DNA from 3 places in the Streptosporangium sp. NPDC051023 genome. Region 2 is predicted to be linked to each of the others. Evidence: riboswitches for the same ligand, from Rfam matches in the RefSeq annotation. Region 2 holds a riboswitch; each other region holds the start of a gene.
What was found. A riboswitch is a leader RNA that binds a small molecule or an ion and turns the genes downstream of it on or off. The one in region 2 is predicted to bind cobalamin.

Region 1 (10,315 bases), on a different contig from region 2:
CGCTCATCATCCGCCGGGGGACCGGGTTGATGGCCGGTTCGCCGACCTCGAGCGGAAGCCCGGGCTTGGTGACGGTGCCGACCCCGGGGCCCGCGACGAACACCACTCCGCTGCCGGGGGCGCCGTGCCGTACCGTCGAGGAGATCAGCGCGCCGTGTGTCACGTCGGGGTCGTCACCGGCGTCCTTGACCACCGCGGCCGTGGCGGCGCCGCCGCCCAGCTCCTCGGTGGCCAGCGCAAACGCCGGGCGCTGCCCCCTGGGCAGCGTGATCTCCACCGGGTCGGGGAAGGCGCCGGTCAGCAGTGCGGTGTAGGCGGCGGTCGTGGCCGCCGTCGCGCACGCGCCGGTCGTCCATCCGTGGCGCAGGGGTGTGCTCATGCTTCAAGCATCGCCCGGTACGGCGGGGCGGGATCCCCCGGCCGGGCAGACGGAGGAAAGGTGACGGTGTGCTGAACATCCTGGTGCTCGGCGGCACGGACGAGGCCAGGCGGCTGGCCGCCGCGCTCGCCGGACGTGCGGGGACCCATGTGGTCTCCTCTCTGGCCGGGCGCGTCCGCGATCCCAGGTTGCCGGTCGGCGAGGTGCGCGAGGGCGGCTTCGGCGGCCCCGCCGGGCTCATGGCGTGGATCAAGGAGCACCGGATCGACGTCGTCGTGGACGCGACGCACCCGTTCGCCGCCCGGATGACCGTCTCCGCGGCCGAGGCGACGGGACAGGCCGGGGTACCGCTGCTGATCCTGCGCCGCCCCGGCTGGCAGGCGGGCCCCGGCGACGACTGGCGCTGGACGCCGTCGCTGGCCGCCGCCGCCGAGTCGCTGCCCGGGCTGGGAAGGCGGGTCTTCCTGACCACGGGGCGCCGCAGCCTGCCGGTTTTCGCGGGCCTCGACGACCTGTGGTTCCTGGCCCGCTCCGTTGACCCGCCGGAGCCACCGGCCCCGCGCCGCCTCCAGGTGCTGCTCAGCCGGGGCCCGTTCACCGTCGAGGGCGAGCTGGCCCTCATGCGGGACAACCGGATCGACATGCTGGTCACCAAGGACAGCGGCGGCCGGATGACGACCGCCAAACTGTTCGCCGCCCGTGAGCTCGGGCTTCCCGTCGTCGTCGTGCGCCGCCCGGCTGCGCCGGACGGTGTCACGAAGGTGGAGACGGTCGAGGAGGCCCTCGCCTGGCTGGAAGCCGTGACGGGCACAGCCGGGTAGCGCGTGCCCCACCGCCTTCCGCGGGGCGCTCCTCGCGGGGCGGGGCCGAGCCCGGCGTCCGGCCCCCGGCGCGAGGCCGGGGCGCGCGGAAGCGGTCACGCGGGGTAGCGGCGGGGGGTGAACACCACCCGGCCGCCGTCCTTCCTGCCCGCGACCTTGGTGGTCGAGGATCCAACGAGCAGCAGGCAGCGCATGTCGACCGCCGCGGGGTCCAGTTCGCCGAGGGTGGTGACGGTCACCCTCTCCCCGGCGCCGCCGACGTCACGGCCGATGACCACGGGAGTCTCCGGCGTCCGGTGCTCGAGCAGCAGGTCCCTGGCGGCGGCCACCTGCCAGGTGCGGCTCTTGGAAGCCGGATTGTAGATCGCCAGGACCAGGTCGGCCCGCGCCGCGGCGCTGATCCTCCCGGCGACGACCTCCCACGGCTTGAGCAGGTCGGACAGCGACAGCACGCAGTAGTCGTGGCCGAGCGGCGCGCCCGCCCTGCTCGCCACCGCGTGCGCCGCGGTCAGGCCGGGCAGCACCCGCACCGGCACGTCCGCGAACCTCGGCTCGCAGGCCACCTCAAGCACCGCGCTGGCCATCGCGAAAACCCCGGGGTCGCCGGAGGAGACGACGGCCACCCTCGACCCGGCCGCGGCCAGTTCCAGGGCGTGCGCGGCCCGCTCCGCCTCGACCCGGTTGTCCGTCGGATGGCGGCGCTGGCGCGGATTCGGCGGGACCCGGTCCAGGTAGGGGCCGTACCCGACGAGCTCGTCCGCGGCGGCCAGCGCCTCCTGCGCCTCGGGGGTCAGCCACGGCCGCCCCGCGGGGCCGAGCCCGACCACGACCACCTCGCCCCGCACGCCGGCGGCCACGGCCGATCCGATCTCCCGCGCGGGGGCGGCCTCCCCGGTACCGGGGAGGTCCGCGTTGACCGGGCTCGGGATCAACGCCAGCGAGAAGTACGGCACGCTGTCCGGATCGACCTCGGCCAGCGGGGCCAGGCGCTGCTTGCCGGTGGTCGCGCGCTCCACGTACCAGGCCTCGTCGAGGCGGCCCGCCTCGGCCAGCGCGTCACGCACCTTGGCGAACGTCCGGCCGAGCTTGAGGATCGCCGCCGAGTCGGTCGTGGCGAGGCGCTCGGCGATGACCTCGGCCGGGAGCGTCCCCGGCAGCACGGTCAGGATCTCGTCCCGCTCGACCAGCGGCCTGCCCAGGACGGCCGCCGCACCGCTCACCGAGGTCACGCCGGGGACGACCTCGGTGACGTAGCGGTGGGCGAGACGCTTGTGCATGTGCATGTAGGAGCCGTAGAAGAGCGGGTCGCCCTCGCACAGCACAACCACGTCGCGGCCCGCATCCAGGTGGGCGGCCAGCCGCAGGGCGCAGTCGGCGTAGAAGTCGTCGATGGCGCCCTGGTAGCCGCCGGGGTGGTCGGTGGTCTCCGTGGTGAGCGGGTAGATCAGCGCTTCCTCGACCTGGCCGTCACGCAGGTACGGCGCGGCCACCGAGCGGGCGATGCTCCTGCCGTGACGGGCGCTGTGGAAGGCGATCACGTCCGCCTCCCCGATGAGCCTGGCGGCCTTGACGGTCACCAGCTCCGGATCCCCAGGTCCGAGCCCGACTCCCCAGAGCCGCCCGGCAGACATCTCGCTCATTCTTCCTCACTCGCGATCGCGTTGACCGCCGCCGCGGTCATCGCACTTCCACCCCGGCGCCCGTGCACGACCAGGTACTCCAGACCGGCCGGATGCTCGGCGAGGGCCTGCTTCGACTCGGCCGCGCCGATGAAGCCGACCGGGACGCCGAGCACGGCCGCGGGCCGTCCCGCGCCCTCCCCGACCATCTCCAGCAGCCTGAACAGCGCGGTTGGCGCATTGCCGATCGCGACGACCGAGCCCTCGAGGCGCTCGCGCCACAGCTCGAGGGCGGCGGCGCTGCGGGTGGTGCCGAGCCGTTCGGCCAGCTCGGGCACACCGGGGTCGCCCAGCGTGCAGATCACCTCGTTGTCCGCGGGCAGGCGGCGGCGGGTCACTCCCGAGGCGACCATCATCGCGTCACACAGCACGGGCGCGCCCGCGCGCAGGGCGGCGCGGGCCGAGGCGACCACGCCGGGCGACCAGCCCAGGTCGCCGACCAGGTCGACCATCCCGCAGGCGTGGATCATGCGGACCGCCACCTGGGCGACGTCGGGCGGCAGGCCCTCCAGGTCGCTCTCCGCGCGGATGGTGGCGAAGGAACGCCGGTAGATCTCCGCGCCGTCACGGACGTAGTCGATCACGTTTCCCCTCTCAGGGCCGTCACCGCGGCCGTGGTCTCTTCGATGCCTACGCAGTCCAGGCTCCTGCCGTCCAGGTCGACCCGGTAGCCGGTGGCGGTGGCGACCACGTCCGCGACCCGCCCCTTCGGGCGACCGCAGCGCCGCTCGCAGCCCGCCCAGTGCACGGGGAGCGTACCGGTGCGTGGGAAGGAGGTTATTGCCAGGGTCGCGTCGGCCCGCACGTCGGCCAGAGACTTGGCGCAGCCGGGACGTCCCGTGCAGGCTGTCACGCTTGTCCACGGCGAGGCGGGGTCCACGACCAGCTCCGCGTCCGTGAGCAGGGCGGCGGCCCTGGCGGCCTCCGCGCGGGTCAGGCCGGGCAGGACCACGCCGCGCCACGGCGTCAGCCGTACCTCTCCGGAGGAGGCCAGGTCCGCGAGCAGCTCCGCCTGGGCCGAGGTCAGCCGCCCCAGCGGCACCGTGACCCCAAGCGTGACCCGGCCTCCCGGCTGCTCGATGATCCCCACCGGTTCCCGCCCCGCGAGCGCCTCCGCGGGTGCCTCTGCGGATGTTTCTGCGGGTGTCTCCGTGGACGGCGTCGGCACCGGGGCCGCCCGCCCGAGTTCCAGGGCGGAGCCGACCCGTTCCGCGACCCGTTCCGCGCAGCCGGGCAGCTCGCGGATCCGCCAGGCACGAGCCTGCGCGACCTCCGGTTCCGCCAGGAACGCCTCGGCGGCGGCGAGCAGAGCGGCCACCGCGGAGCCGACCGGCACGCGCAGGCCGCTGTCGGCGCCCGCGAGGATCAGCGCGGCCTGCCCGGGGCCGACCGGCAGGATCCCGGCGTCGGGGTCCAGCCAGGCCACGTCGCCCCGCCCGTCGTCGAGGGCGAACAGGAAACGCCCCGGCAGCCCGGCGAGGGCGGGCGTGCCGCACAGCCGCAGGTCGAGCTCGGAGACCAGCGGGCTCACGTCGAGCAGGCTCCGGGTGTCGCAGCCGGTCAGCGGCGAGGCGAGGATGTTGCGGATCCGCTCGTGGGTGGCCGAGGGCAGCAGCCCGGCGCCCGCCATGCGGGCCGCGAAGCCGCCCTCCCCGCCGAGCCCGCGTACCTGCGCGTTCGCGCGGGAGGTCAGCTCGATGACGCCGCTCCCGCAGGCCGAGGCGGCGTCGGCGAGCTCGCGGAGCTGGGAGGCCGTCAGCCGCCCTCCGGGGACCCTGACCCGTGCCAGGCCGCCGTCGGCGGCGGCGTGCACCTGCAGTGCCCCCGGACACGCGTCAGGCCGCGATCGTCCGGAAAAGTCGCCAATGACCACGCTGAGGATGGTAACGCCAGTTTCTTGCATGGAACCTCGCTGCCGTAGTCTCATCGTTGGCGACGGCAAAGGGAGGAAGCCGGTGTGAATCCGGCGCGGTCCCGCCACTGTAACCGGGGAGCGAACCCCATCCAGGCCACTGCCCGGCGACGGGCGGGAAGGCTGGGGGGAGCACCGATCCGGGAGCCAGGAGACTCCAGCCGTCGTAGCCGACGACGACCCGGGGCGAGGACCCCGAGGGAGGAAGCCTCCGTGCGCTGTTCGCCGTTCCCCCGCCAGCCTTCCGTGCCCGCTGTCCCCGGGGGCCGTGCCCTCCTGTCCGCCGTGGAGCGTGACGCATGATCCTCCTGCTCTCCACCTCGGACACCGACCTGCTCAGCGCCCGCGCGAGCGGCGCCGACTACCGCCTCGGCAACCCCGCCAGGCTCACGGCGGCGGACCTGCCGCCCCTGGTTGAGGGCGCGGACCTGATTGTGGTCCGGCTGCTCGGCGGGCGCCGCGCCTGGGAGGAGGGCCTGGACGCCCTGCTCGCCGGACCGGTGCCCGTCGTCGTGCTCGGCGGCGAGCAGGCGCCGGACGCCGAGCTGATGGAGCTGTCGACCGTGCCGGGCGGGGTGTGCGCCGAGGCGCACGCCTACCTCGCCCACGGCGGACCGGCCAACCTCGTCGAGCTCGGCCACTTCCTCTCGGACACCCTGCTGCTGACCGGGCACGGTTTCGCCGCCCCCGCCCCGACCCCCGCCTGGGGCGTGCTCGAGCGCCCGGCACGCAGCCAGGAGGGCCCCGTCGTCGGGGTGCTCTACTACCGCGCCCACCACGTCGCGGGCAACACCGCCTTCGTCGAGACCCTCTGCTCGGCGATCGAGGACGCGGGCGCCCGCGCGCTGCCCGTCTACTGCGCCTCCCTGCGCAGCGCCGAGCCCGGCCTGCTGGAGCTCCTGCGCACGGTCGACGCCCTGGTGGTGACCGTGCTCGCCGCAGGCGGCACCCGCCCCGCGACCGCCTCGGCGGGCGGCGACGACGAGGCCTGGGATGTCGGCGCGCTCGCCGAGCTGGACGTCCCGATCCTGCAGGGCCTGTGCCTGACCGGCAGCAGGGCCTCCTGGGAGGAGAACGACGACGGCCTCTCCCCGCTCGACGCGGCGACCCAGGTCGCGATCCCCGAGTTCGACGGGCGGATCATCACGGTGCCCTTCTCCTTCAAGGAGATCGACGGGGACGGGCTGACCGTTTACGCCGCCGACCCGGAGCGCGCCGCGCGGGTGGCGGGCATCGCCGTACGGCACGCCGTGCTCAGGCACGTCCCGCCCGCGGAGCGGCGGATCGTGCTGATGCTGTCCGCCTACCCCACCAAGCACTCCAGGATCGGCAACGCCGTCGGCCTCGACACCCCGGCGAGCCTGGTGCGGCTGCTGGCCGCGATGCGCGAGCGGGGCTACGACATCGGCGCGGAGGGCGAGCTGCCCGGCGTGACCGAGCAGGACGGCGACGCGCTGATCCACGCGCTGATCGCCGCGGGCGGCCAGGACCCCGAATGGCTCACCGAGGAGCAGCTCGCGGGCAATCCGGTGCGCATCGCGGCGGGCCGGTACGCCGAGTGGTACGCCACGCTCCCCGAGGACCTGCGCTCCGGCATGGAGGAGCACTGGGGGCCCGCGCCCGGCGAGCTGTTCGTCGACACCTCCCAGGACCCGGACGGCGAGATCGTGCTGGCCGCGCTGCGCGCGGGCAATGTGGTGGTCATGGTGCAGCCGCCCCGCGGGTTCGGCGAGAACCCCATCGCGATCTACCACGACCCCGACCTGCCGCCCAGCCACCACTACCTGGCGGCCTACCGCTGGCTGGCCGACGGCTTCGGCGCGCACGCCGTGGTGCACGTGGGCAAGCACGGCAACCTGGAGTGGCTGCCGGGCAAGTCGGCGGGCCTTTCCGCCTCCTGCGGCCCGGACGCCGCGCTGGGGGACCTGCCGCTGATCTATCCGTTCCTGGTCAACGACCCCGGTGAGGGCACCCAGGCCAAGCGCCGCGCCCACGCGACGCTGGTCGACCACCTCGTCCCGCCGATGGCCCGCGCCGACACCTACGGGGACATGGCCAGGCTGGAGCAGCTCCTCGACGAGCACGCCTCCATCGCCGCGATGGACCCGGCGAAGCTGCCCGCGATCCGCGCGCAGATCTGGACCCTGATCCAGGCCGCCAAACTCGACCACGACCTCGGCCTCGAGGACCGTCCGCACGACGCCGAGTTCGACGACTTCCTGCTGCACGTCGACGGGTGGCTGTGCGAGGTCAAGGACGTCCAGATTCGCGACGGCCTCCACGTGCTGGGCGCCGCGCCGCAGGGCGCGGCCCGTGTCGACCTGGTGCTGGCCATCCTCCGCGCCCGCCAGATGTGGGCGGGGGGCGCGGCCCTGCCCGGGCTCCGCGAGGCCCTCGGGTTGAACGAGGACGGTACGGCGGGCCGCTTCGGCACCGACGAGGCCGAGGCGCTGGCCAGGTCGCTGGTCGAGGCGATGGAGAACCGGGATTGGGATCCGGAGGCCGCCGCCGAGGTGGCCGCGACCGTGCCGGACACTGTCCGCCCGGTGGCGGAGGCCGGTTCCGGGCCGGTCGAGCGCATCCTGCGGTTCGCGGCGGAGGAGGTCGTCCCCAGGCTGGCGCGCACCACGGACGAGATCGGCGCGATCCTGCACGCCCTCGACGGCGGCTACGTTCCGGCCGGGCCGAGCGGATCGCCGCTGCGCGGGCTGGTCAACGTGCTTCCCACGGGCCGCAACTTCTACTCGGTCGACCCGAAGGCCGTGCCGAGCAGGCTGGCCTGGGAGACCGGGCAGGCGATGGCCGAGTCGCTCCTGGAGCGCTACCGGGCGGAGACCGGCGACTGGCCGCGCTCGGTCGGCCTGTCCGTGTGGGGGACCAGCGCCATGCGCACGGCGGGTGACGACGTCGCCGAGGTGCTGGCGCTGCTGGGCGTGCGCCCCGCGTGGGACGAGGCGTCGCGGCGGGTGACCGGCATCGAGCCGATCCCGGCCGGAGAACTGGGCCGTCCCCGGGTGGACGTCACGGTCCGGATCAGCGGGTTCTTCAGGGATGCCTTCCCGCACGTGGTCGCGATGCTGGACGACGCCGTACGGCTGGCCGCCGCGATCGAGGAGCCGGAGGAGAGCAACTACGTCAGGGCGCACGTGCTTGCGGACACGCGCGAGCACGGCGACGAGCGCAGGGCCACCATGCGGATCTTCGGCTCCCGGCCGGGGGCCTACGGCGCCGGGCTGCTGCCGCTGATCGACAGTCGCAACTGGCGCGACGACGCCGACCTCGCCGAGGTGTACGCGGTGTGGGGCGGTTTCGCGTACGGCAGGGGCGTCGACGGAGTCCCGGCAAGGCAGGACATGGAGGCGGCCTATCGGCGGATCGCGGTCGCGGCCAAGAACGTCGACACCCGCGAGCACGACATCGCCGACTCCGACGACTACTTCCAGTACCACGGCGGCATGATCGCCACCGTCCGCGCGCTCACCGGCAAGGCGCCCGCCGCCTACATCGGCGACAGCACCCGCCCCGACGCGGTGCGCACCAGGACGCTGTCCGAGGAGACCTCCAGGATCTTCCGCGCCCGGGTGGTCAACCCGCGCTGGCTGGCCGCCATGCGCAGGCACGGCTACAAGGGGGCCTTCGAGCTCGCCGCGACCGTCGACTATCTGTTCGGCTACGACGCGACCACCGGGGTCGTCGCCGACTGGATGTACGACAAGCTGGCCGCGACCTACGTGCTGGATCCGGAGAACCAGGCCTTCCTCGCCGAGTCCAACCCGTGGGCGCTGCACGGCATCGCCGAACGCCTGCTCGAGGCGGCGGGGCGCGGCATGTGGGAGCACCCCGATCCCGACATCCTGCGGGACCTGCAGGAGGTCTACCTCAAGTCCGAGGGGGACTTGGAGGACGGCGCCTGACCGGCGGCTCCGGCCGCCGCTCCGGGGCCGTGCGCCTGATTCTCGGGCGCGACGCCATGCCCGCCCTGACGCGAGCCTCGCGGACCCACAGGAGGGGGCCGCGAGGCCCGCGCACGGGTGCCGGGAGACGGGACCCCGGCGAGGGTCAGCGCTCGGAGATCACGCCGCAGCCGATCCTGCCGCCGGAGTCTCCGGTCTTGAGGGTCGCCTCGTCGGGCCCCGCCTTGCCGTTGGCGTCGGTGTACCGGGCCGGGATGTTGGCGTGGTTGTCGGGCAGGGCGTGCACGATGACCGCGCTGCCGTCCTTGTCGAGGAGCTGGTCGACCCGGAAGCGGTCGGTCACCACGGAGGCGCTGGCGGTGCCGTCCGCGCCGACCAGGAGGGCGGGCAGGTCCCCCGAGTGGTCGGCGTGGCCGCCTGTGCCGAGGTTGAAGTGGCCGCCCGCGCTGAAGAAGGGGCTGCCGGTCGCCGGGTCGGTGGACGTGGGGTCGCAGATTCCGGTGGTGTGGATGTGGAAGCCGTGGTAGCCGGCGGTCAGGCCCCTGACGGTCACGGTCACCCTGGACTTGCCGTACCGCTCGTGGTCGATCCTGAGTGAGCCGACCACCGCGCCGTCGACGTTCTTGATCACAGCGTGGGCCTGGCGCCCGGAGCGGTCCGCCACCGACTCGGCCGCGGCGGCGGCGCCGACGGAGACGACGCCGACACCGAGCGCCACGATCAGGGCCAGATGGGTCTTGCGGAACATGGCAGGCCTCCTTTGTTGGTCCGTGCGAGGTTGTCCGTGCGAGCTTTCACTGGGATCTTTCTCCACACTTCGCGGGCGACGCTCTCATCTGGCTGGGGTTGGACGGTAAAGGGCGCGCAAAGCATGGTGGGGCCGGGTGCGGCGGGGCGCGGGGTCGCCCCGGGCCACGGAAAGAAAGGACCGCTTTCGGTAACGCAATGCTCACAGTGCGGTCATGGAAGCCAGGAGGGAAGGTGATTTCATCCGGGCGTGCCATGGCGTAGGTTCGGCCACTGCCGTACCTCCCGTCCCTGCCCGTCCCTGCCCGTCTATGCCCGTTCACGCCGCCGAGACAGCCGGAGAGCCCGTGGAACCCACCTCCCGCCCCGTCCCCCTGGACCCGACAGGCCGCGACATCCACGCGGAGGGGGCCCGCCTCCGGGACGCGGGCCCCCTGGTGCGGGCCGAGCTTCCCGGGGGTGTGGTCACGTGGGTGGTGACCCACCACGACGCGATCAAACGGCTCCTGGCCGACCCGCGCGTCTCCAAGGACGCCCGCAGGCACTGGCCCGCCTACATCAACGGCGAGATATCGCCGCACTGGCCGCTGATCAGCTGGGTCTCCGTCTACAACATGTTCACCGCCTACGGCGACGACCACCGGAGACTGCGCTCGCTGATCTCCAAGGCGTTCACCCCGCGCCGGGTCGCGGCGATGCGCCCGCGCGTCGAGCGGATCACCGGAGAGCTCCTCGACGCGCTGGCCACGACCCCGCAGGGCCGGGTCGTGGACGTCAGGGAGACGTTCGCCTACCGGCTTCCCATGCGGGTGATCGGCGAGCTGTTCGGCATCCCGGACAGCGCGAAGGATGACCTGCGCCGC
Region 2 (10,315 bases):
GCATCGCCGTCGCCGCCCACGCCGTTGTCTCCCGGCTCCTGTACGACGGCTACTTCGTCGAGGTGGACGCCTCCGTCGCCCAGATCCGTGGGGGTGCGGAGATCATGTACTACGGCGGCGATATCGCCGAGCTGCTGCTCGCCGCAGCCCTGGTCGCCACCTGGCGCCCTGCCCGCAACCTCGCCCGCAGGAGCATCCGGCCTCGGCAGCTGTCACCTTCCTCCGCCGACCCGGCTCTCTGAGAGGTCACGGCCCGCCCGTGGAACGATCGTCCGCGGCGATCACAGTCCGCACGGCAGGTGGCCCGGCTGGAGGCCGACGGCGATCCGCTCCAGTTCCGCGGTGAGCCGACACTGGTGGCCCTGCGAGCCAAAGCTCGGCTACGGCAGCGGCACATCGGACGGGCCGGCCGCGCCGCCCGTGGCCGAGCAGGACCGGCGGACCGGAGCCGCCGCGGGGCCTTGGCGGCCCTCGCGGCGGCCGGTGAGATGGATCAGTCTCCCGTGTAGAGGATCGCGTCGACCTCGATGTCGAAGCCGTTGAGCGCCACCGGAATGGTGGTGCGGACCGGGAGGTTCTCCGTGCCGAAGAACTCCACGTAGATCTCATTCATCTCGGGAAAGTGGGCGAAGTCCCGCAGATAAACCCCTACCCGGACCGCCTGCGACAGGTCCGCCCCGGCCGCCTTGGCGACCTGAGCCAGGTTGGTGAAGGCGAGGCGGGCCTGTTCGGCGAACGACTCACGCACCCACGTGCCGTCGGGGAGCACCGGGCAGGCCCCGGCGAGATAGACGTGGTCGCCGGCGACGACGGCCTGCGAGTACGGCCCGCCGGGCGGAGCCGCGTCGGGGGTGCTGATTGTCTGCTTGGGCATATCGGGTCATCCTCCTGAGGACGGGGTGGGATCGGTGGGGAATCGGGGGAACTGCTCGGCAAGCCCTTCCGGCCCGACGAGCGGAGTGGAGAGCAGGTCGCGGACCCGCTGGTCGCGAAGGCGCAACGCCTCGTGCTGCGCGTCGGTGAGCGGGATCCACGGCTTCGGCCGTGATGGGAGCCGGGGCGGCAGCGGACGTCCGGCGACGTAGGTGACCTCGTTGACCAGCCGCCGGTCGGAGACGCGGCGCTGCCGGTGCACGTCCACCACCTCGAAGTCGCCTTCCTCCACCGTGAAGACGGCGAGGTCGGCGCGGGCGCCGACGGTCAGCGTGCCGGCCCCGTCGGGCAGGTTCAGCGCCCGGGCCGGATGGGCGGTGGCCGCCGCGACCACCCGCTCGATGGGCAGGCCGACGGCGAGGAGCTTCGTCATCGTCGTGGGCAGGTCGAACACGGGCCCGTACAGGGAGCGGGCGTGCAGGTCCGAGGAGATCGTGTACGGCACCACGCCGGCCTTCAGTTGCGCTTCGAGCACGTCGAACGCGAAGCCGCCGGACCCGTGTCCGATGTCGAACAGAACGCCCGCCGCATGCGCCTCGACCACCGCGGGTGAGATGCCGTCCTGGTCGAGCATGCCGCTGGCCAGCCCGCTCGCGCAGTGCGTGACGATGTCGCCGGGGCGCAGCAGTCCCAGGACCTCGTCCACGGTGGGCGGGGCGACGCCGATGTGGACCATCACCGGGACGCCGCCCGTCTCGGCCACCGCGATCGCCCGGCGCAGCGGCTCCAGCCCGTTCCGGCCAACCGACTTGCCGTCCATGCGGACCTTCACCCCGACGAGCAGGTCGCGGTTGGCCGCCAGGGTCGACGCGGCGAGGTCGACGTCGCAGTTGGCCAGTTCCCGGTTCTCCCCGTCCGGAGCGGTCAGGCCTACCGCGGAGATGTTGAGCAGCGCCACGACGCGTACCTGGAGGTCGCGGACCGCCGAGCGCAGGGATTCGACGTTGTAGGCCCCTGCCGAGCCTGCGTCGACCCACGTGGTGACCCCGGTGTACCAGGCGACGGGGTCCGGATCGATTCCCCAGTAGGTGGCCTCGGGATGTATGTGCGTGTGCATGTCGATCAGACCGGGTGTGATCAGCCTGCCGCCGGCGTCGATCACCTCGCGAGCCTCGTGCCGGGGCAGATCGGGGGCCACCGCGGCTATCCGGCCGCCGCGCACCGCGACGTCGTACCGGCCGACGTGGCCGCCACCGACGTCGATGACCTCGCCGCCGGCCAGCAGCAGATCGTAGGACACTGATCCTCCTAGGGCTTTCAACACGCGCGGGGTCTTTTCAGGAAGGCGTGGCCTCGTCCGTGCGAGCGCTGCCGATGCTCAGGCGATAGAGCCGTGTCGGGCGGCCCTTACGGTGCATCTGCTCGCTGCCTTCCTCGGTGACCAGGCCGGACTCGTTGAGTTTGCGGATCAGCCTGCGCCCGCTCGGGTCGGTGATCCCGAGGGAACCGGCGAGATCGCTGGGTGAGATGAGCCGTCCCTCAAGGCTGCGTTCGAGGGCGGCGAGCCGGGACAGGGTCGCCGGGCTCAGACCGGCGCGGCGGGCGAGCTCCTCAAGGTCTCCGCCGTGGTCGCGGTAGGTGAAGGCGAGGGGGTTCGCCGAGCCGCCGCTCATCGGGCCGATGATGATCCCGTTGTCCTGAACCAGATACGCCGAGGGGACGTTCTCCTGCTCCGCCCGTGCCACCGCCCGTTCGGCCAGTTGCACACAGGTGCGGGCCGAGACACCGATGCCGAATCCGGCGGCCAGGCGTATGCCGAGCGTCTCCCGGGCCTGGCCGAGGATGGGAAGGGAGATCCAGTTCTGGGTGGCGTGTTCGAACAGCGCCTTGTGCGCGAAGACCACGACGCCGCGCCGGTCCCGGTTCTCGATCCACGCGTCGCCGAACTCGGGCGTGTTGACCAGCAGGTTCATCAACCCGATGCGGACACGGTCCAGGTCGGCCTGGGCGTCCTGGGTGACCACGCGGAAGACGCCCGCGGCGAATCTCGACGCGTTGGCCTGCCGGGACTGGATGCGCAGCGCGAGTTCGTGAAGGTTCGTCCGGATCGTGATCGGACCGTAGAGCGCGTTCATCACCGGAACCGAGTCGGCCAGCCGGGCGGTGACCGCGGTGCGCAGGCTGATGGCGTAGGCGGCGCCGGTTCGTTCCATGAAGCGGCGGTGGAAGTCCACGACCTCCTCGACGCTCTGCCGCGGGTTGTACGGCAGGCAGGCGACCTGGCTCCGGTCGAGGTTGAGCGCCTGGACGACCTCGTCGACCGTCTCCTGGTCGAAGGTGTCGATGCTGACCGGGACCGCCTGCCGGCCGCGGGCCGCCGCTTTGAAGAACGCGACGGACAGGTCGAGACCGGCGGACGTGACGACCGTGACCGGCAGGTCGGCCGGGAGCAGCTCGCGGGACCTGACGAAGGGGACCTTGCCGAGCAGCAGTCCGTCCACCTGCCGTTCGCGGCCGAGGAACTCCCGGACCAGGGGCTGTATCTCGTCCTCGTGCCGGTAGGTGACCCACTCCAGGTGCACGCCGGAGAGGGTGCGGGCCGCCTCTTCGAAGACGGTGCGATGACTCGCGTGGATGACGAGTCCGATCGCGATCGTCATGACACCTCTTATGCGACCTATGTTCGGAAGTAGTTCGTAATGCGACCAGTATACGAGCAGGAGGGCGTCGGGGGAACCTGGCTCGCAGCTGTATTACGAACCGGGCGGAAGCGCTGCCTGGCGCGAGCGTGCGGCGGCCTGTGGCGGCCACCGCACGCGTGTTCTCCACCTCGCGTCGCCCGGAGTCCCGGTCGCCCGCCCATGTTGCCCAAGCCGACGAAGGCGATCGTCACCGAAGCCCTCCCGACAGTCCGAGTTCCTGCTCGCCCAGGGGTGCGAAGAACCGGTCCACGTCGCGCTCGGTCACCTCTTCGAGGGAGGCCGGTGACCATCTGGGGGAGCGGTCCTTGTCGATCACCTGGGCCCGGATGCCCTCAACCAGATCGGGTTCCGCGAATGCCGCGCGGGAGGTCCGGTACTCCTGGTCCAGCGCCTCCTCCAGCGAGCCGAGTCCGCTGGCCAGGCGCAGGGCCCGCAGGGTGGCCTTCAGCGCCGTCGGCGACTTGCCGCCGATCCGCTCGGCCGCCTCCTTGGCGGCGCTCTCACCGCTGTCGAGCAGCCGTTCCACGATCTCCTCCACCGTGTCGGCGGCGTAGCAGGCGTCGATCCACCCGCGCTGCTCGGCCAGTTCACCGGGCGGTACGGGGCGGGCGAAGGAGGCGACCGTCTCGGCCACGTCCCGCCGGGTCAGCTCGGTGGTGAGCGCCTCCAGGTCCTCGGACGGGACGAAATGATCGGCCAGCCCGCAGGCCACGGCGTCGCCCGCGCCGATGGAGGCGGAGGTCAGCGCCAGGTGGGTGCCCAGCTCGCCGGGCACCCGCGACAGCAGGTAGGTACCTCCCACATCGGGGACGAGGCCGATGGTGGTCTCGGGCATGGCCAGGATGGTGCGTTCGGTGACGATCCGCACGGAGCCGTGCGCGGAGACGCCGACGCCGCCGCCCATGACGATGCCGTCCATCAGGGCGATGTACGGCTTGCCGTACCGGGCGATATGCGCATTGAGGCGATACTCGTCCCGCCAGAACGCCGCTGAGGCATCGCCCTTCTCTCTGGCGTCGTGGTAGATGGCGCGGATGTCGCCCCCGGCGCACAGGCCCCGCTCGCCCGCGCCGCTGACGAGCACCGCGGCGACGGCGTCGTCGTCGGCCCACACACGCAGGACGGTGTCGATGCGGCGGACCATGTCATGGGTCAGGGCGTTGAGAGCCTTCGGCCGGTTCAGGATGATGTGCCCGAGGCGGCCGACGACCAGAGTCTCGATTCCGGTGTCCGGCTGAGTGCTCATCAGGCGGCTCCGACCGGCCCGCGGGCGACGGTGACATGCATGATCTCGTTCGTTCCTTCCAGGATTCGGTGTACCCGCAGGTCGCGGACGATCTTCTCGATGTCGTACTCGGTGAGGTAGCCGTAGCCGCCGTGCAGCTGCAGGGCCTGGTCGGCGACGGCGAAGCCGGTGTCGGCCACGTCGGTGGGCGGCGCGGAACCGGTGAATGGGTCAAGGCGCAGCAGGGCCGTCAGCGCGGGGGATCTTCCACCGCCGGGACGTTTCCGGGCTCGCGAGCGCGTACCGATGCCATGCGTGTTCGCTCCATCCTCGTGGACAACACGGATCAACCCGCGGCCGGTATCCTGACTCCCGGATCAGCGCACGTCATCCGGCCTTCCCAGCTTTCGCCAGTGGCCTCATTCCAAGCGATGACGCACTTCCCGGTCACAGTGGCGGGACCGCGCCGGATTCACACCGGCTTCCCTGCACCGCGGGCCTTCACCACGAAAATATAGTTGGACGTCCTAGTAAGTCCAGAGTGGCCGGGCCGGTATGTGAAATGTCACCCTCGGCTGCCGCGGAGCCCTGTCTGGGTGCGTGGCCGGTTTGTCCTGGCCTGTCCCTGTCGAGCGAATCGACCAGGCCGAGGTGTCGGGGGGATATTTATCCCCTCATGTCCGCATTGTTCGCCTCTTGAAATCCCTCCGGCGACCTGACGTCACCGGCGAATCTTTTTGCCTATTATTTGTAGTTGCAAGCTAGTCGCAACAAGAGGGTGGCATGGCGGTCGTTCTGGGGATCGAGACCTCGTGTGATGAGACCGGCGTCGGGATCGTCGCCGACGGGCGGCTCATCGGCGCCGCGCTGGCCTCCTCGATGGAGGAGCACGTACGGTTCGGCGGGGTGGTGCCGGAGATCGCCGCCCGCGCCCATCTGGAGTCGCTGGTCCCCTGCGTGAAGGCCGCCTTCCGGCAGGCCGGGATCGGCCCGTCCGAAATCGACGCCGTCGCGGTCACCTCGGGTCCCGGCTTGGCGACCGCGCTGCAGACCGGGCTGGCCGCCGCGAAGGCCTACGCGCTGGCCTGGGGGCGGCCACTGTATGGCGTGCACCACCTGGCCGGGCACGTGGCCGCCGACACCCTGGAGCACGGCCCGCTGCCGCCCCGCTCGGTCGCGCTGATCGTCTCCGGCGGCCACACCTCGCTGCTCCTGCTCGGCGACCTGGCCCGCGACCCGATCGTCCACCTCGGTGACACCCGCGACGACGCCGCGGGCGAGGCGTTCGACAAGATCGCGAGGATCCTCGGGCTCACCTACCCCGGCGGCCCCGCCATCGACCACGCCGCCCGGGACGGCGACCCCGGGGCGATCGGCTTTCCCCGCGCGATGCTCGGCGTCGGCTGTGACTTCTCCTTCTCCGGGCTCAAGAGCGCCGTCGCCCGGCATGTGGAGCGAGACGGTCCCGGACTGTCGGTGCCGGACGTCGCGGCCTCGTTCCAGGAGGCCGTCGTCGACGTGCTGACCCGCAAGGCCGTCGATGCCTGCCTGGCCCACGACGTGGACACCCTCGTGGTCGTGGGCGGGGTCGCCGCCAACCGTAGGCTGCGGCAGGTCGCCGCGGAGCGGTGCGGCGCCGCGGGCATCACGCTGCGGATCCCGCCCCCGCACCTGTGCACCGACAACGGCGCGATGATCGCCGCCGTCGGAGGCCTCCTGGTCGCCGCGGACATCCCGCCTTCCTCCCTCGGCCTGGCCGCCGACCCTTCGGCTCCGCTGACCCGGGCATCCCTTGACTCCGCCGGGTTCTGACGTCCCGGCCGCGGCACCGGAAAGCCGTCTTCACGGCGGCGTCGTCACATCGACAACCCTCCGTCCACGGGGAGGACCGCGCCGGTGACGTACCCCGCCTCGGGGGATGCCAGGAACCCGATGGCCGCGCACATCTCGGAGGGGTCCGCGAACCGGCCCATGGGGATGCCGGTCGTGAGTTCGTCCCGCTTCCGCTGCGGCATGGAGGAGATCATGCGGGTCTCGGCGTTCGGTGAGATGGCGTTGACCGTGATCCCGAAGCGGGCCAGTTCCTTGGCCGCGGTCTTGGTGAAGCCGACGATGCCCGCCTTGGCCGTGGCGTAGTTCGCCTGCCCGATGTTTCCGCGCAGCCCGGAGTAGGAGGTGACGTTCACGATTCTGCCGTAGCCACGTGCCCGTAGATGGGGCACGCAAGCCCGCGTCATGCGGAAGGTGCCACCGGCGTGGACGGCCATCACCCGCTCCCAGTCGTCGTCGGTGAGCTTCCACAGCACCGAGTCCCTGAGGATCCCCGCGTTGTTGACGAGGACGTCCAGCCGTCCGGTCTGCTCGACCACCGAGTCGACGACGGCGTTCACCGAGGCGGTTTCGCCGACGTCGCAGCGGGCCCACCGCGCGCCGAGCTCGGCCGCCGTCGCGGCCACCTGGTCGCCGTCGAAGTCGAGCAGGTAGACGACCGCGCCCGCGTCGACGAAGAACCGGCCGATCGCGCGGCCGATTCCCCGCGCTCCACCGGTCACCAGGACCACCTGTCCGGTGTAGTCGAAGGACAGCGTGCTCATGAGAGACGCTCCAGGACCATCGCCATCCCCTGCCCGCCACCCACGCACATGGTCTCCAGGCCGACCTCCTTGTCATGGAAGCGCAGGGAGTTGATGAGCGTGGTCGTGATCCGGGCCCCTGTCATTCCGAAAGGATGTCCGAGGGCGATGGCTCCGCCGTTCACGTTTAGTTTGTCCTCGTCGATCCCGAGTGCCCGCGCGGAGGGAATCACCTGGGCGGCGAAGGCCTCGTTGATCTCGACGAGGTCGATGTCGTCGGCTCCCATTCCGGCCTGTGCGAGCGCCCGCCGGCTGGCCTCGACGGGGCCAAGGCCCATGATCTCGGGCGACAGGCCGGAAACCGCGGTGGAGACCACCCTGGCCAGCGGGGTCAGGCCCAGTTCGGCAGCCCTGACGTCGCTCATGATGACCACGGCCGCCGCGCCGTCGTTGAGCGGGCAGCAGTTGGCCGCGGTGACGGTGCCGCCGGGACGGAAGACCGGATTCAGCGCGCTCACCGCCTCCAGGGTGACGCCGGACCGCGGCCCGTCGTCGGCGTCGACCACGGTGCCGTCGGGAAGGGCGACCGGGCTGATCTCTCGCTGGAAGAACCCGTTGGTGATCGCCTTCTCGGCGAGGTTCTGGCTGCGGACGGCGAACTCGTCCTGTTCGCGCCTCGACACCCCGGCGTGCTGAGCGACGTTCTCGGCGGTCTGTCCCATGGCGATGTAGAGGTCGGGCAGCGCACCGGATTCGCGGGGGTCGCTCCAGGGCGCCGCGGTGCCGATCCGCTCCTGGGTATGGTCTCCGGCGTCGGCCATGCGCGGGTTGTGCGTGCCGGGAAGGTCGTCGGCCATGCCGAGCCCGTAGCGGCTGACCGTCTCCACCCCCGCGGAGATGAAGACGTCGCCCTCACCGGCCTTGATCGCGTGCATCGCCATCCGGGTGGTCTGCAGGCTCGAGGAGCAGTAGCGGTTGACCGTGACCCCGGGAAGGTGGTCCATGCCCGCCAGGACCGCCACCGCGCGTGCCAGGTTGTGGCCCGACTCGCCGGCCGGTTGGGCGCACCCCAGGATCAGGTCGTCGATCCGGTGCCGGTCGAGTTCGGGGATCTTCGCCAGCGCCGCGTCGACCATCTGGACGGCGAGGTCGTCGGGACGCATCGCGGTCAGCGAACCCTTGCGGGCGCGTCCGATCGGCGACCGGGCGGTCGCGACGATCACTGCTTCTGGCATGGATGTTCCTCCTTGGAGCTTGAGGTGGGGGGCGCTTTCAGGCCCTGACCCAGCCACCGTCGACCATGAGGGTCTGGCCGGTGATGAACGCGGCGTCGTCGCCGCTGAGGAAGCAGACCGCGCCGACGATGTCGCCGGCCTCGCCGACCCGTTTGATCGCCTGCATCTGCGCCGACAGCTGCAGGTGCTCCTCGGCGATGGCGGCCTCGCCGCCGGGCGTGCGCGACGCGGTCGGGGCCACGGCGTTGACCGTGATGCCGTATTCGGCGAGATCGGAGGCCAGGCCGCGGGTGAACCCGACGACCCCGCCCTTGCTCGCGATGTACGCGGTGAGGTGCGAGGCGGCCAGGCCGAGGGTGTTGGAGGCGATGTTGACGATGCGCCCCCACCCGTTCTGCCGCATGGAACCGGCCAGGGCTCTGGCCATGAGGAACTGCGAGTCCAGGTTCACCGCGTGCACCCGCCGCCAGGTGTCGTAGTCGGTGTCGAAGAAGTCCCCGACGGCGATGATCCCGGCGTTGTTGACCAGGATGTCGGCCCGGCCGAACCGCCGGAGGATCCGCGTGGTGGCCGCCGTCACCGAGTCCGGGTCCGCGACGTCGGCCTGTACGGCGAGCGCCGTGCCGCCCGCCGCCTCGATCCTGGCCACGGTTCCGGCGGCGTCGTCACGGTCGACGACCGCGACGGTCGCGCCTCTGTGCGCCAGCTCCACGGCGATGGCCTCGCCGAACCCGCGTGCCCCGCCGGTCACGACGGCCACCCGGCCGACGTGCGTCACCGGCCTGCTCATGACACCAGCCCCTCGATGGTCTGCCAGCGCGGGACGGGCGTCTTGCCGTTCGGGACGCGCAGCAGCTTGGCGTAGCCGTACTCGCGCAGAGTCTCCAATGTGTGCTCCCGGCCGTAGCCGCTCGCCTTGATGCCCCCGAAGGGGCTGCCGGTCAGCGCGCGGTTGTAGTTGTTGACCAAGGTCATGCCGACCTCGAGACCGCCGCAGATCGCGATCGCCCGGGAGACGTCACCCGAGAAGACGCCCGCGATGAGGCCGTAGTCGGTGTCGTTGGCGATCTCGACGGCCTCGGCGTCGTCGCCGAACGTGAGGACCGCGGTCACCGGCCCGAAGATCTCCTCACGGGCGATGCGCATGTCACGGGTCACCCCGTCGAAGACGGTCGGGGCGACGTAGTAGCCGTCCGCGAGCTCGGGATCGGCCGGCAGGGGCGCCTGCGCGCTGATCGTCGCGCCCTCGGACGTGCCGATCTCGATGTACTCCAGGATCCGGTCACGCTGGGCGGCGGTGACCACCGGGCCGACGTGCGTGCCCGGCCGGGCGCCGGAGCCGACGACCAGACGGCCGACGGCCTCGTTGAGCAGCGTCATGAACTCGTCGTGTACGGACTCCTGCACCAGGATCCGCGACGCGGCGGTGCAGGCCTCGCCCTGGTTGAAGAAGGCGCCCTCGACGGCCCAGGCCACCGCGGAGGGGAGGTCGGCGTCCTCACACACGATCAGGCAGTTCTTGCCGCCCAGTTCCATCAGGGTCGGGGTGTGGTTGACCGCCGCCACCTTGATGATCTCTCGGCCCACGCCCGGGGACCCGGTGAAGGCGATCTTCCCGATGCCCGGGTGGGCTGCCAGGAACCGGCCTTGCTCGGCCCCGCCGTGCACCACCGACACCACGTCGTCGGGGAGCGCTTCTGCGGCGAG
Region 3 (10,315 bases), on a different contig from region 2:
GATCGGAGCGGGCCCTGTCACACCTCGCGCGCCGTGCCCCGGCCCGAGACGGGTTCGGCGTTCCCGCCGGGTTCACCGTCGGTGTTCTCCCTGGTTTCACCGTCGGCGGCGCCGGGCGGGGCGTGGTTCAGGGCGGTGCGCACGAAGTCGACCAGGTGCTCGCGCATCCGCCGGTGCCCCTCCTCGGTGCCGAACTCCTCACCCACGACGATGCGGCCGAGCCTGGGCATGACCATCGGCCATGCGGCCAGCCCGATCAGGGTCATCATCGTGCGTGAGACCTCGGGGGACGGTTCGCGTCCCAGGCCCGCGGCGAGCGACTCGGCCTTCGCTGCGCATCGGGCGATCCGCCGGTGCTGTCCTTCCAGGGCGTCCTCGCGATAGTGCAGCGACTCCCACATCAGCAGCCGGGTCAGCTCGGGGTTGGCGAGGTAGAAGTCGTGGATCTTGCCGACGTAGTCGATGGGGTCGTCGCCGGGCATGGCGACGACCTCGGCCATCTCGTCGAGGACGGACTCCATCACCTGGTCGAACAGCTTCTCCTTGCTGCCGAAGTATCCGTAGATGCGCTCCTTGTTGACCCCGGCGCGCTCGGCGATCCGGTCAACCCTGGCGCCGGCGATCCCGTAGGCGGCGAATTCGCTGCGGGCGGCGGTGAGGAGCGCGTCCCTCGTGGCTTCCTTCGACATGGCGCAAGTGTAGTGGACCAACCAGTTGGTTGTCTCTACCAACCGGTTGGTTGACTTCCAACTAGATAGTTGGTTACGGTCCTGCCATGAGCGACATCTCCCCCGCGCCGTCTCTCACGGCACCCCCTGCCTCTCTCCCACAGGCCCTTCCCCAGAGGCGCGCGCCGCTCTGGCGCACCCTCGCGGTCTTCACACTGACCGCCGTGCTGTCCAGCGGTCAGCTCTATGTGGTGATCCCGCTGCTGCACGGCATGGCGGCCGGATGGCAGACCCCGCAGAGCGGTCTCACCTGGCTCGTGACCGCGTTCGGCGTCGGATACGCCGCCGGGTTCCTGCTGTTCGGCCCGCTCTCCGACCGGTACGGGCGTAAGCGCCTGATCTGCCTCGGCCTGCCGATCGCGGCGGTGGCCACGGCCCTGGTCGCCGTGGCCCCGGGACCCGAGATCGCGATCGCGTTCCGGGTGCTGCAGGGGGTCACCGTGGCGATCTTCCCGCCCGCCGCGATGGCCTACATGGCGGAGCGGATCGAGCCGCGCCACCGGATGGTCGCGCTGGCCACCGTGACGAGCGGGTTCCTGGCCGCGGCCGTGCTGTTCCAGGTCGTGGCTCAGGCGCTGGGCCCGATTGTGGGCTGGCGCGGCATCTTCCTGATCTCCGCTGTGGCGTTCGCGGTGGCTGCCGTCGCCGCGGCCGCGGTGATGCTGCCCGACCCCTCGCGCGAGCTCTCCGGTTCGTTCCTGTCCGCCTACCGCGCGGTGCCCGCCCTGCTGGCGACTCCCGCGCTGCTGCTCCGCTACGCCGCGACGGTCACCATCCTGGCCACGTTCGTCGCGGTGTACACCGGACTGCAGCTCGGCGGTCCCGTGGGCGTCGCTGGTTCCCCCGACGCGCTGATGGCCCTGCGAATCAGCGGCCTGCCGTCCATGATCGTCGTTCCGCTGCTGACGCCGCTGCTCGGCAGGATCGCCGCCTCCCGGCGCGCGGCGTACCTGCTCGCGCTCGCGGCCCTCGCACTCGCCGCCGTCGCGGTGATCCGCCCTGGCCTGGTCGGCCTCGCCCTGCTCCTGGCCGTCTACGTGCTCGGCGTCGCCGCGGGCGCCCCCGCGCTGAACGAGAACATCGGCGTGATCGCCGGGCAGGCGCGCGGTACGGCGCTGGCCCTGTTCACCTTCTCCCTGTTCCTCGGCGGGAGCCTCGGCCCGCAACTCGCCACGGCCTTCATCACGGGCGGCTTCGGTGCGCTGATGTACGGCCTGGCCGGGATCCTGCTCCTCGGCGTACTGGCCCTGCTGGCCGCGACACACACCGGCCGGGTGACCGGTTCGTGAATCGCTCGCCATGGCCAAGGCGCCGCTTACCCCAGCAGCCAGCCGATCGCCGCAAGGGTGAGCATCGACAGCGCGGTGCCGGTGATCACGGTTCCGCGGGCGACCGAGTCGGCCTGGCCGTACTCGCGGGCGTAGACGTAGGCGTTCTGCGCGGTCGGCAAGGCCGCGCAGACGACCACCGCGAGCAGTTCGGCGCGGCTCAGCCGCGCCAGCAGCCCGAACAGGTAGGCCAGCAGCGGCTGGGCCAGCAGTTTCATGGCCGACAGCGCGAGCACCTCGGTCCGTTCGCCCGTCAGGTCGGGGCCGCGCACGGTCAGCGAGAGGCCGAGCGCGACCAGCGCGGCGGGTACGGCCGCGCCGCCGAGCAGGGCCAGCGGTTCGGCGATCAACGGTGGCGGGCGCCAGCCGAGCACGGAGCAGAGCACACCCGCGGCCAGGCCGAGGATCACCGGGTTGCGCAGCGGCAGGCTCGCCAGCCGGGCGGGCCTGAGCCCGCGCTCCGCGCTCCGGTCCAAGGCCACGAGCACGACCGGAGTGATCACCAGAAGCTGGAAGAGCAGGACCCCGGTCAGGAAGGTGGCGTCGCCGAGCACCTGCAGCGTGACCGGGATGCCGAGATTGGCGGAGTTCACGTAGCCCGCGGCCATCGCGCCGATCGTGGCCTCGCCGGGCTTCCTGCCGAGAACGTGGCGGCTCAGCGCGAAGCCCAGGGCCATGGTCACGACGGTGCTGGCGGCGAAGGCGCCCAGCGCGGGCCCGCTGAACGACAGCCGGGTCCTGCTGAGGATGGAGAACAGCGCGGCCGGCATCGCGAGATGGAAGACGAACCCACCGAGAACCCGGTCGGCCTCCGCGCCCAGCAGCCGGAACCGCCCGGCGACGAAGCCGAGCAACGTCAGCACCCAGATCGGGACGAAGGCCGCGATCAATGGGGGGCCATCGCAGACTCCTCGTGCCGGCAGGCTTCGAGCGTATCTGGCCGATCTTGACATCCGGGAGCCGGGGGTTCCGCCGGCACTCCTCCGGCCGCGCGCTGTGCCGTACTCGGCGGCCGGAGAACGGAACCTCACATCCGGCGTTTCCCGGACAGCCGCCATCCGGCGAAGGCGAGAGCGAGGAGCGCCGCCGCTCCGACCGCGTAGAGCCACGGGGAGATCGCCGCGGAGGGGGAGGAGACGGGGGTCGCGGCGGGAGAGGAGGTGGGGCGGGGACGGGTGGCCGTACCGAGCGCGGACAGGAGTCCGGCGGAGAGCGGCTCCCCGTTCTGGATCGCGTCCTGCGCGTGCAACGGCCCCTCACCGGCGCGGACCGCCAGGTTGCCGTCGCACAACGCCGTGTGCAGCGGGACGCCCGGGTCGGTGTCGAACAGGCCCGTCTTCTCATCCGAGGCGAGGACCAGGTAACGGGAACCGACGGTGAAGCCGTAGCCACAGGCCGCGCTGTCGGCGTTGGTGGCCACCTGGTACTCGGCGTCGGCCCTGCCCTTGTAGACCTGGTCGGCCCTGAAGGTGTAGATGATCGGCGGCCTGGGGCCGAGCGGATCGCCCTTGGCCGGGCGGGCGGAGACCACCGTCCCGGTGAAGACGGCGGCTGCCCTGCCGACCTGCTCCGCAGGTCCCAGCGGAGCGCAACTGCAGGCGCATGCCGTACCGGGGGTGATCACGACGGTCGCGGCCAGCAGCAGGAGAACGGTGAGAACTCGATGCCTCAACATGCTCTCACCACGTATCCCGCCGCGTGATGGTTCGACGCCGCCGGGGAGGAGGAGCCGCCTTCGGGACGGCACCGGCCATTTCGCGCCGTTTCGTACGGCTTCGCGTCGGTTCGTATGGCACCGCCACACGGAGTTCCTGTCGCCCGGGGCGCGGAATGCGCCTAGGCTGGACCCGCAGTCGGTTCGCCCTGCCCGCCAGGCAGGCGCGTCGTAAGAGGGAACCCGGTGCGGCAGCGCTCGCCTGTTTGGCTCGCGAGCTCGCCAATTCCGGGACTGCCCCGCAGCGGTGAGTGGGAACGACCGCCGTCATACGCACTGGATCCGGACACCGGATCGGGGAAGCGACGGCCAGTAGATGCCAAGGCGCGAAGAACGCCATGGCGTGCCCGCGAGTCCGAAGACCTGCCACTGCCCGCGCGCGACCACGTACGCGGTGACTTCGGTGACCTCGAGGGCGGGTCGCGGTGCGGGCGGGCACGACGTGCCCGCCGGTCAGCCGTTCCTTCGCGCCTCTCGGGAGCACCGGGGTCCTCCATGACTCGCGAAGGAGAGTTTCGTGGCTGAGACTTCCGCCACCCCCTCATCGATCGCCACCGTCCACGGCTATCCGCGCCAGGGACCGGACCGTGAGCTGAAGAAGGCGATCGAGGGCTACTGGGCCGGTCGCGTCACCGCCGAAGAGCTGCGCGACGTCGCGGCCAGGCTGCGCCGCGGCAACTGGCGGCAGCTGGCGGACGCGGGCGTGCGGGAGGTTCCCACCGGGGACTTCTCGCTGTATGACCATGTGCTGGACACCAGCGTCATGGTCGGGGCCATCCCCGGACGCCACCGGGCCGCCATCGAGGCCGACACCCTGGACGGCTACTTCGCCATGGCGCGTGGCACCCGGGACGTCGCCCCGCTGGAGATGACCAAGTGGTTCGACACCAACTACCACTACCTGGTGCCCGAGCTGGGACCGGATACCGTCTTCATCGCCGACCTCACCAAGCCCGTCGGCGAACTGCGTGAGGCCGTCGAGCTCGGTCACACCGCGCGTCCCGTGCTCGTCGGCCCGGTCACCTATCTGCTGCTGGCCAAGCCCGAGCCCGGCGCCGACCCCGGCTTCGACCCGCTCACCCTGCTGGACCGGCTGCTGCCCGTCTACGCGCAGGTGCTCGCCGCCCTGCGGGCCGGCGGAGCCGAGTGGGTGCAGCTGGACGAGCCCGCCCTGGTCCAGGACAGGCCCCGGACCGTGCTTGAGGCCGCCGCCCGCGCCTACCGCGAGCTCGGCACCCTCGCCGACCGGCCGAAGATCCTCGTCGCGAGTTACTTCGACCGCCTCGGCGAGGCCCTGCCGGTCCTGGCCGAGGCGCCGATCGAGGGCCTGGGGCTGGACTTCACCGGCCCGGCCGCGGCGAACCTGGACGACCTGGCCCGGGTGGGCGGGCTGCCGGGCAAGCGCCTGATCGCCGGGGTCGTGGACGGCCGCAACGTGTGGATCAACGACCTGGGCAGGTCGCTGTCCACCCTCGCCACCCTCCTCGGCTTGGCGGGCCGGGTGGATGTGGCGGCCTCCTGCTCGCTGCTGCACGTTCCGCTGGACACCGCGCTCGAGCACGGGATCGACCCGCAGGTCGGCCGCTGGCTCGCCTTCGCCAGGCAGAAGACGGCCGAGATCGCCACTCTCGCCCGGGGGCTGAGCGAGGGCACCGGCGCGGTTGCCGGGCAGCTGGCGGCCAACCGGGCCGACCTCGCCTCGCGCGCGGCCTCCGCGCTCACCCGCGATCCTGCCGTACGGTCCCGCTGCGCCGCGGTCACCCCGCAGGACACGCGCCGTCCCCAGCCCTACCCCGAGCGGGCCGCAGCGCAGCGCGCCGCTCTTGGCCTGCCGTCGCTGCCCACGACCACCATCGGCTCCTTCCCACAGACCGCCGAGCTACGGGCGGCCCGCGCGGATCTGCGGGCCGGGCGGATCGACCAGGCCGCCTACGACGAGCGGATCGCCTCAGAGATCCGCTCGGTCCTCGTCTTCCAGGAGGCGGCGGGCATCGACGTGCTGGTGCACGGCGAGCCGGAGCGCAACGACATGGTCCAGTACTTCGCCGAGCGGCTCAACGGGTACCTGGCCACCCAGCACGGCTGGGTGCAGTCCTACGGCACCCGCTATGTGCGGCCGCCGATCCTCGCCGGGGACGTCTCCAGGCCCGAGCCGATGACGCTGCGCTGGACGACGTACGCCCAGTCCCAGACCGGGCGTCCCGTCAAGGGCATGCTCACCGGGCCGGTGACCATGCTGGCCTGGTCCTTCGTCCGCGACGACCAGCCGCAGGCGGACACCGCCCGCCAGGTGGCTCTGGCGTTGCGCGACGAGGTCGCCGACCTGGAGGCGGCGGGCACCGTCGTCATCCAGGTCGACGAGCCCGCGCTGCGCGAGACCCTGCCGCTGCGCGCCGCCGACCGGGCCGCCTACCTGGCCTGGGCCACCGAGGCCTTCCGGCTGGCCACGAGCGGAGTACAGGCGCGGACCCAGATCCACACCCACATGTGCTACGCCGAGTTCGGTGAGATCCTGGCCGCCATCGACGACCTGGACGCCGACGTGATCAGCCTGGAGGCCGCCCGCTCGCACATGCAGGTCGCCCATGAGCTCGCGGAGGCGGGATATCCCAGGGAGGCCGGGCCTGGGGTCTACGACATCCACTCCCCGCGCGTCCCGGGTGTCGAGGAGATCGCGTCCCTGCTGCGCAAGGCGCTGGACGGGATCGCGGCCGAGCGGTTGTGGGTCAACCCCGACTGTGGCCTGAAGACCCGGGGGTGGCTCGAGGTGCGTGCGTCCCTGGACAACCTGGTCGCCGCGGCCCGCGAGGTTCGAGCCGAGGTGACCGGCGCGATCGGCTAGCGGACAGCTCCGGGCCCGCCGCTGTGTCCTCGCTGTGCCCTCACCGGGCTCCCGGCCGGTGGGGGAGCGCTCACGACGCGCGGGCGGACGCGGAGGGGAGCGTTCACGACGCGCGGGCGGACACGGAAAGCGGGACAGTAAGCGGGACAGTAAGCGGGACAGTGGTCTCCCCGGGCCCGGCACGTGCCGGGCCCGGGGACGGATCTCACGGAGAGGATGGTGAACGTCATGTGGCCCCTTCGGCATGACGCCCCCGCGCCGGGCGGCCCGAGGGGAGCCTGGCCGGCGTCACGGCCCGCACCCGCAGGGCTGGTCGCCGGCGTCATGGCCGAGGTGTCCACGATCGGTGCCTACTTTGCGGTCTCGACGGACCCCGAAGACCGGACCGGCCAGGCCTGGCGGCCGTTCGGCGTTCTGTTCACCGACCTGGGCGCGCTGACGGCCATGATCGCGAACTTCCGGGGACGCCTGAACACGACGGAGACCAGGGTCGCCGCCTCGATCCTGTTTCAGGGCCTGGCCGCGAGGTTGTGGTCACCGGCCGTCGGCGCGGCCGTCGTCTGCGACCTCTTCGTCGACCTGACTCCGGAGCGCGTCCACTGGCGCCCCGAGCCGACCGGGCCGCTTCCTCTGTGGACTCCCCATCTGCCGGGGTGGGAGATCGCCGAGCCGGGCCAGGTCGTGGAACCGCTGTACCACAACGTGGTGACCGGGCTGCTGGAGCCGCTGGCGCTGGCCGTACAGGAGACCACGAAGATCGCTCCCGCGTTGCTGTGGGGGAACGCGGCCTCGGCCCTGGCCGGGACGCTCGGCACGATCGCCGGGCAGCGGCCAGAGCTGGCGGCCAGGGCGGTCGCGCTGGGGCGCGGGCTGCTCTCCCTCGGGGTGCTCGAAGGCACCGGTGAGCTGGCCGGGCCGACGCGGGGACGGCTCTCCTTCGCCAGGCGCAGTTGCTGCCTCTACTACCGTGTGCCGGGCGGAGGTATGTGCGGCGACTGCGCCCTGGCACGTCCCCGGCCCGGCCGCGATCACCACTCGACGGGTAGAGAGTCAACCCCGTAGACGATCGAGATCTTCCTGAAGGCGACCTCTTCCGCCGGTACGGCGAGGCGTAGGGCGGGGAATCGGCGCAGCAGGGCGGGGAAGGCGATGCGCAGCTCCATCTGAGCCAGCGGCGCGCCGACGCATCGATGGACGCCGTGCCCGAAGGCGAGGTGGGAGAGGCCCTCCCGGCCAGGGACGACGCTGTCGATGTCCCGGCCGAGCGCCGGGTCACGGTTGGCCCCGGTCAGCGAGCACAGCACCATGTCTCCCTTGGAGATCGGCTGTCCCGCCAGGACCAGGTTCTCGCGGGCGAAACGGGGGAAGGCGACCTGCACGACCGTGAGGTAGCGCAGCAACTCCTCGACCAGAGCGTCGATGTGGTCGTCGGTTTCGCGGACCAGGAGGAACTGCTCCGGGTTCCGCAACAGCCACAGTGTGCCCAGGGCGAGCATGCTCGTGCTGGTGTCGTGGCCGCCCGTGAGCAGCCCGTCGGCCAGGCCGGCCAGCTCGCGGTCGCCGATCTCGTCCCCGTGCTCGCGCAGCAGCATGCCGAGCAGGCCGTCGCCGGGGGCCCGGCGTTGTCTGGCGACCAGGTCCGTCAGGTAGGCCAGCGAGTCGTTGACCGCCTGGAGCGAGGCCTCAGGGCCCGCGGACAGGTCGAACCGGTCGGTGCTCAGGCGTAGGAAGTCGGTCCGGTCGGCGTAGGGGACGCCCAGCAGCTCGCAAACCACCAGCGAGGGGATGGGCAGAGCGAAGGACCGCACCAGGTCGCACGGGGAGCCCTCCCGTTCCATCGCGTCGAGGTGTTCGGCCACGATGGCCCTGATGCGGGGTTCGAGCCTGCGCAGCCGCCGTACGGTGAACTCCGGGGTGAGCAGTCTGCGCAGCCGGGTGTGCTCCGGCGGGTCGCGAAAACCGAGGCCGCCGGGGTCCTCCTGGACGGACCCGGCCGCCGTCACGTTGCCGAAGTCGTTGCTGAACCTGCCGGTGTCGCCGAGGACGGAACGCACGTCCTCGTAGCGGGTGACCAGCCACGCGGTCGAGCCGCCGGGCATGGGCAGCGGGCAGACAGGCTGTTCGGCACGGACGCGGCCGAGCTCGGCCACCGGGTCCATGCCTTCGCGCGTGAACTGCATGAGGGGAAACTCTGCTTCTGACATCGGATCCTCGTCGTCGTGCGTGCGGGCGCCGTGGCGCAGGAGCGGGAACCGGCCTGCGAGGAGCCGGACGCGCGGGCCCGCCGGGGCAGGCCCGGCGGGCCCTGCGGTGTGAGCGGTCGTAGCGGGCCCGGTGGAGGCCGGGCCCGGTGTCAACGGGGCGAAAACCGGGTGCGGTTTCACCATAGAACGGGGAAAAGGCGACTGCCTTCAGCCGAGAAGGGTCTCCCCGATCCAGCCGTCAGGGGAGCAGCCCGGCGGGATGGCGAACACGGCCGAGCCGACGGGGGTCGTCCACTCGTTGAGCAGGTCGGCCTCCGCCAGCTTCCGCTGGACGGGGACGAACTGCCGGGCGATGTCGGCCTGGTAGGAGGCGAACAGCAGCCCGGAGTCCGGCTGTCCCTCGGGGGTGAGTCCCTCGTCGTAGTTGTAGACGCGGCGCAGGATCCGCATGCCGGGGTCCCGCACATGGGCTCTGCGGATGTGGGCGTACTCGGAGATGACCGGGAAGCCGAGCGCGTTGAGCCTGTCGAAGTCGGGCTCGTCGTGCTCGGCCTGCCCGGTCAGCGGGGCGCCGGTGTCCAGGCGGCGGCCGATGACGAACTCCTTGGCCACCCGGTCGGCGGCGTCCCACTTGTCCAGCCGCGCACGGATGCGCCGCAGCACCAGCGTGGTACCGCCGCGCAGCCACCCGGGGCCTTCGCCGACCCACACGGCCCGGTCGAAGTCGGGGGTGCCCGGCGCGGGGTTGACGGTGCCGTCGAGCTGACCCATGAGGTTGCGCTGGGTCGTGCCGGGGACCTGGGTCTGCGGGCTCCTGCGGAACCCCCGCTGGGTCCAGCGCACGCGGGCGAAGGCGCGGGCGTCCTTGACCGTCATGCGCAGGGCGTGGGCGACGGTGACGGCGTCGTCCGCGCAGATCTGCAGGAGCAGGTCGGCGCCGGTCCACCGCCGCTCCAGCTTGTCGATGACGAAGCCGGGCAGGGGCGCTATCGACGCGGGTCGCAGGTCCTCGACCCCGGCGGCGGTGAACAGGCCGGGACCGAAACCGAAGGTGACGGTCAGCCGGGCGGGGAGCACGGCGAGTTCGGGCTCGGTGTCGGCCAGCGCGGGCCTGCCCTCGGTGAGGCGGCGGGCGTCGTCGGTGAGCAGGCGCATCATCCGGACGATCGCCTCGCGTCCCGTGCCGGGCAGCAGGTCGAGGCCGACGAACACGGCGCTTGACTGCGGGGGCGTGGCGATCCCGGCCTGGTGGACGCCGTGGAAGGGCTCGCGGGCGGAGCCACCGGGAACCGGGGCCGCCGCGGCCAGAGGGGAGGGCGCGGCGGGGGCCTGAGCCGAGGTCTCCGCGGCGCCCCGGGGAGAGGCGTACGTGGCCAGCGCGCCGACCGCGCTCGCCGCGCCTCCCGCGAGCAGGCCCCTGCGGGTCAGCCGGGGCTGGCGCATCAGCCCTTGCCTCCGTCCGAGCCGTTGTCCCCGCCCATGTCCCCGCCCATGTCCCC

Region 1: another riboswitch for cobalamin. It lies ahead of cobN (cobaltochelatase subunit CobN); the one in region 2 lies ahead of AB0395_RS06855 (acyl-CoA dehydrogenase family protein).
Region 3: another riboswitch for cobalamin. It lies ahead of metE (5-methyltetrahydropteroyltriglutamate--homocysteine S-methyltransferase); the one in region 2 lies ahead of AB0395_RS06855 (acyl-CoA dehydrogenase family protein).

Annotation. Positions count from the first base shown of each region.
Region 1 is NZ_JBFBCE010000046.1:11,023-21,337, reverse strand. Features, by position in the region: gene AB0395_RS27565 (cobalt-precorrin-5B (C(1))-methyltransferase) at 1-379, opposite strand, end outside; gene AB0395_RS27560 (cobalt-precorrin-6A reductase) at 448-1,200, shown strand; gene AB0395_RS27555 (precorrin-2 C(20)-methyltransferase) at 1,296-2,840, opposite strand; gene AB0395_RS27550 (precorrin-8X methylmutase) at 2,837-3,463, opposite strand; gene cobG (precorrin-3B synthase) at 3,460-4,752, opposite strand; cobalamin riboswitch at 4,776-4,968, shown strand; gene cobN (cobaltochelatase subunit CobN) at 5,091-8,705, shown strand; gene AB0395_RS27535 (superoxide dismutase family protein) at 8,851-9,453, opposite strand; gene AB0395_RS27530 (cytochrome P450) at 9,800-10,315, shown strand, end outside.
Region 2 is NZ_JBFBCE010000007.1:119,167-129,481, reverse strand. Features, by position in the region: gene AB0395_RS06880 (cytochrome c oxidase assembly protein) at 1-242, shown strand, start outside; gene AB0395_RS06875 (RidA family protein) at 494-874, opposite strand; gene AB0395_RS06870 (amidohydrolase/deacetylase family metallohydrolase) at 881-2,173, opposite strand; gene AB0395_RS06865 (hypothetical protein) at 2,211-3,533, opposite strand; gene AB0395_RS06860 (enoyl-CoA hydratase/isomerase family protein) at 3,763-4,821, opposite strand; gene AB0395_RS06855 (acyl-CoA dehydrogenase family protein) at 4,821-5,150, opposite strand; cobalamin riboswitch at 5,138-5,324, opposite strand; gene tsaD (tRNA (adenosine(37)-N6)-threonylcarbamoyltransferase complex transferase subunit TsaD) at 5,584-6,612, shown strand; gene AB0395_RS06845 (SDR family NAD(P)-dependent oxidoreductase) at 6,657-7,394, opposite strand; gene AB0395_RS06840 (acetyl-CoA C-acetyltransferase) at 7,391-8,608, opposite strand; gene AB0395_RS06835 (SDR family oxidoreductase) at 8,646-9,398, opposite strand; gene AB0395_RS06830 (aldehyde dehydrogenase family protein) at 9,395-10,315, opposite strand, start outside.
Region 3 is NZ_JBFBCE010000086.1:21,801-32,115, reverse strand. Features, by position in the region: gene AB0395_RS38340 (TetR family transcriptional regulator) at 18-689, opposite strand; gene AB0395_RS38335 (MFS transporter) at 776-2,017, shown strand; gene AB0395_RS38330 (AEC family transporter) at 2,044-2,946, opposite strand; gene AB0395_RS38325 (hypothetical protein) at 3,084-3,731, opposite strand; cobalamin riboswitch at 3,943-4,135, shown strand; gene metE (5-methyltetrahydropteroyltriglutamate--homocysteine S-methyltransferase) at 4,288-6,612, shown strand; gene AB0395_RS38315 ((2Fe-2S)-binding protein) at 6,841-7,674, shown strand; gene AB0395_RS38310 (cytochrome P450) at 7,641-8,792, opposite strand; gene AB0395_RS38305 (Dyp-type peroxidase) at 9,024-10,259, opposite strand; gene AB0395_RS38300 (copper chaperone PCu(A)C) at 10,259-10,315, opposite strand, start outside.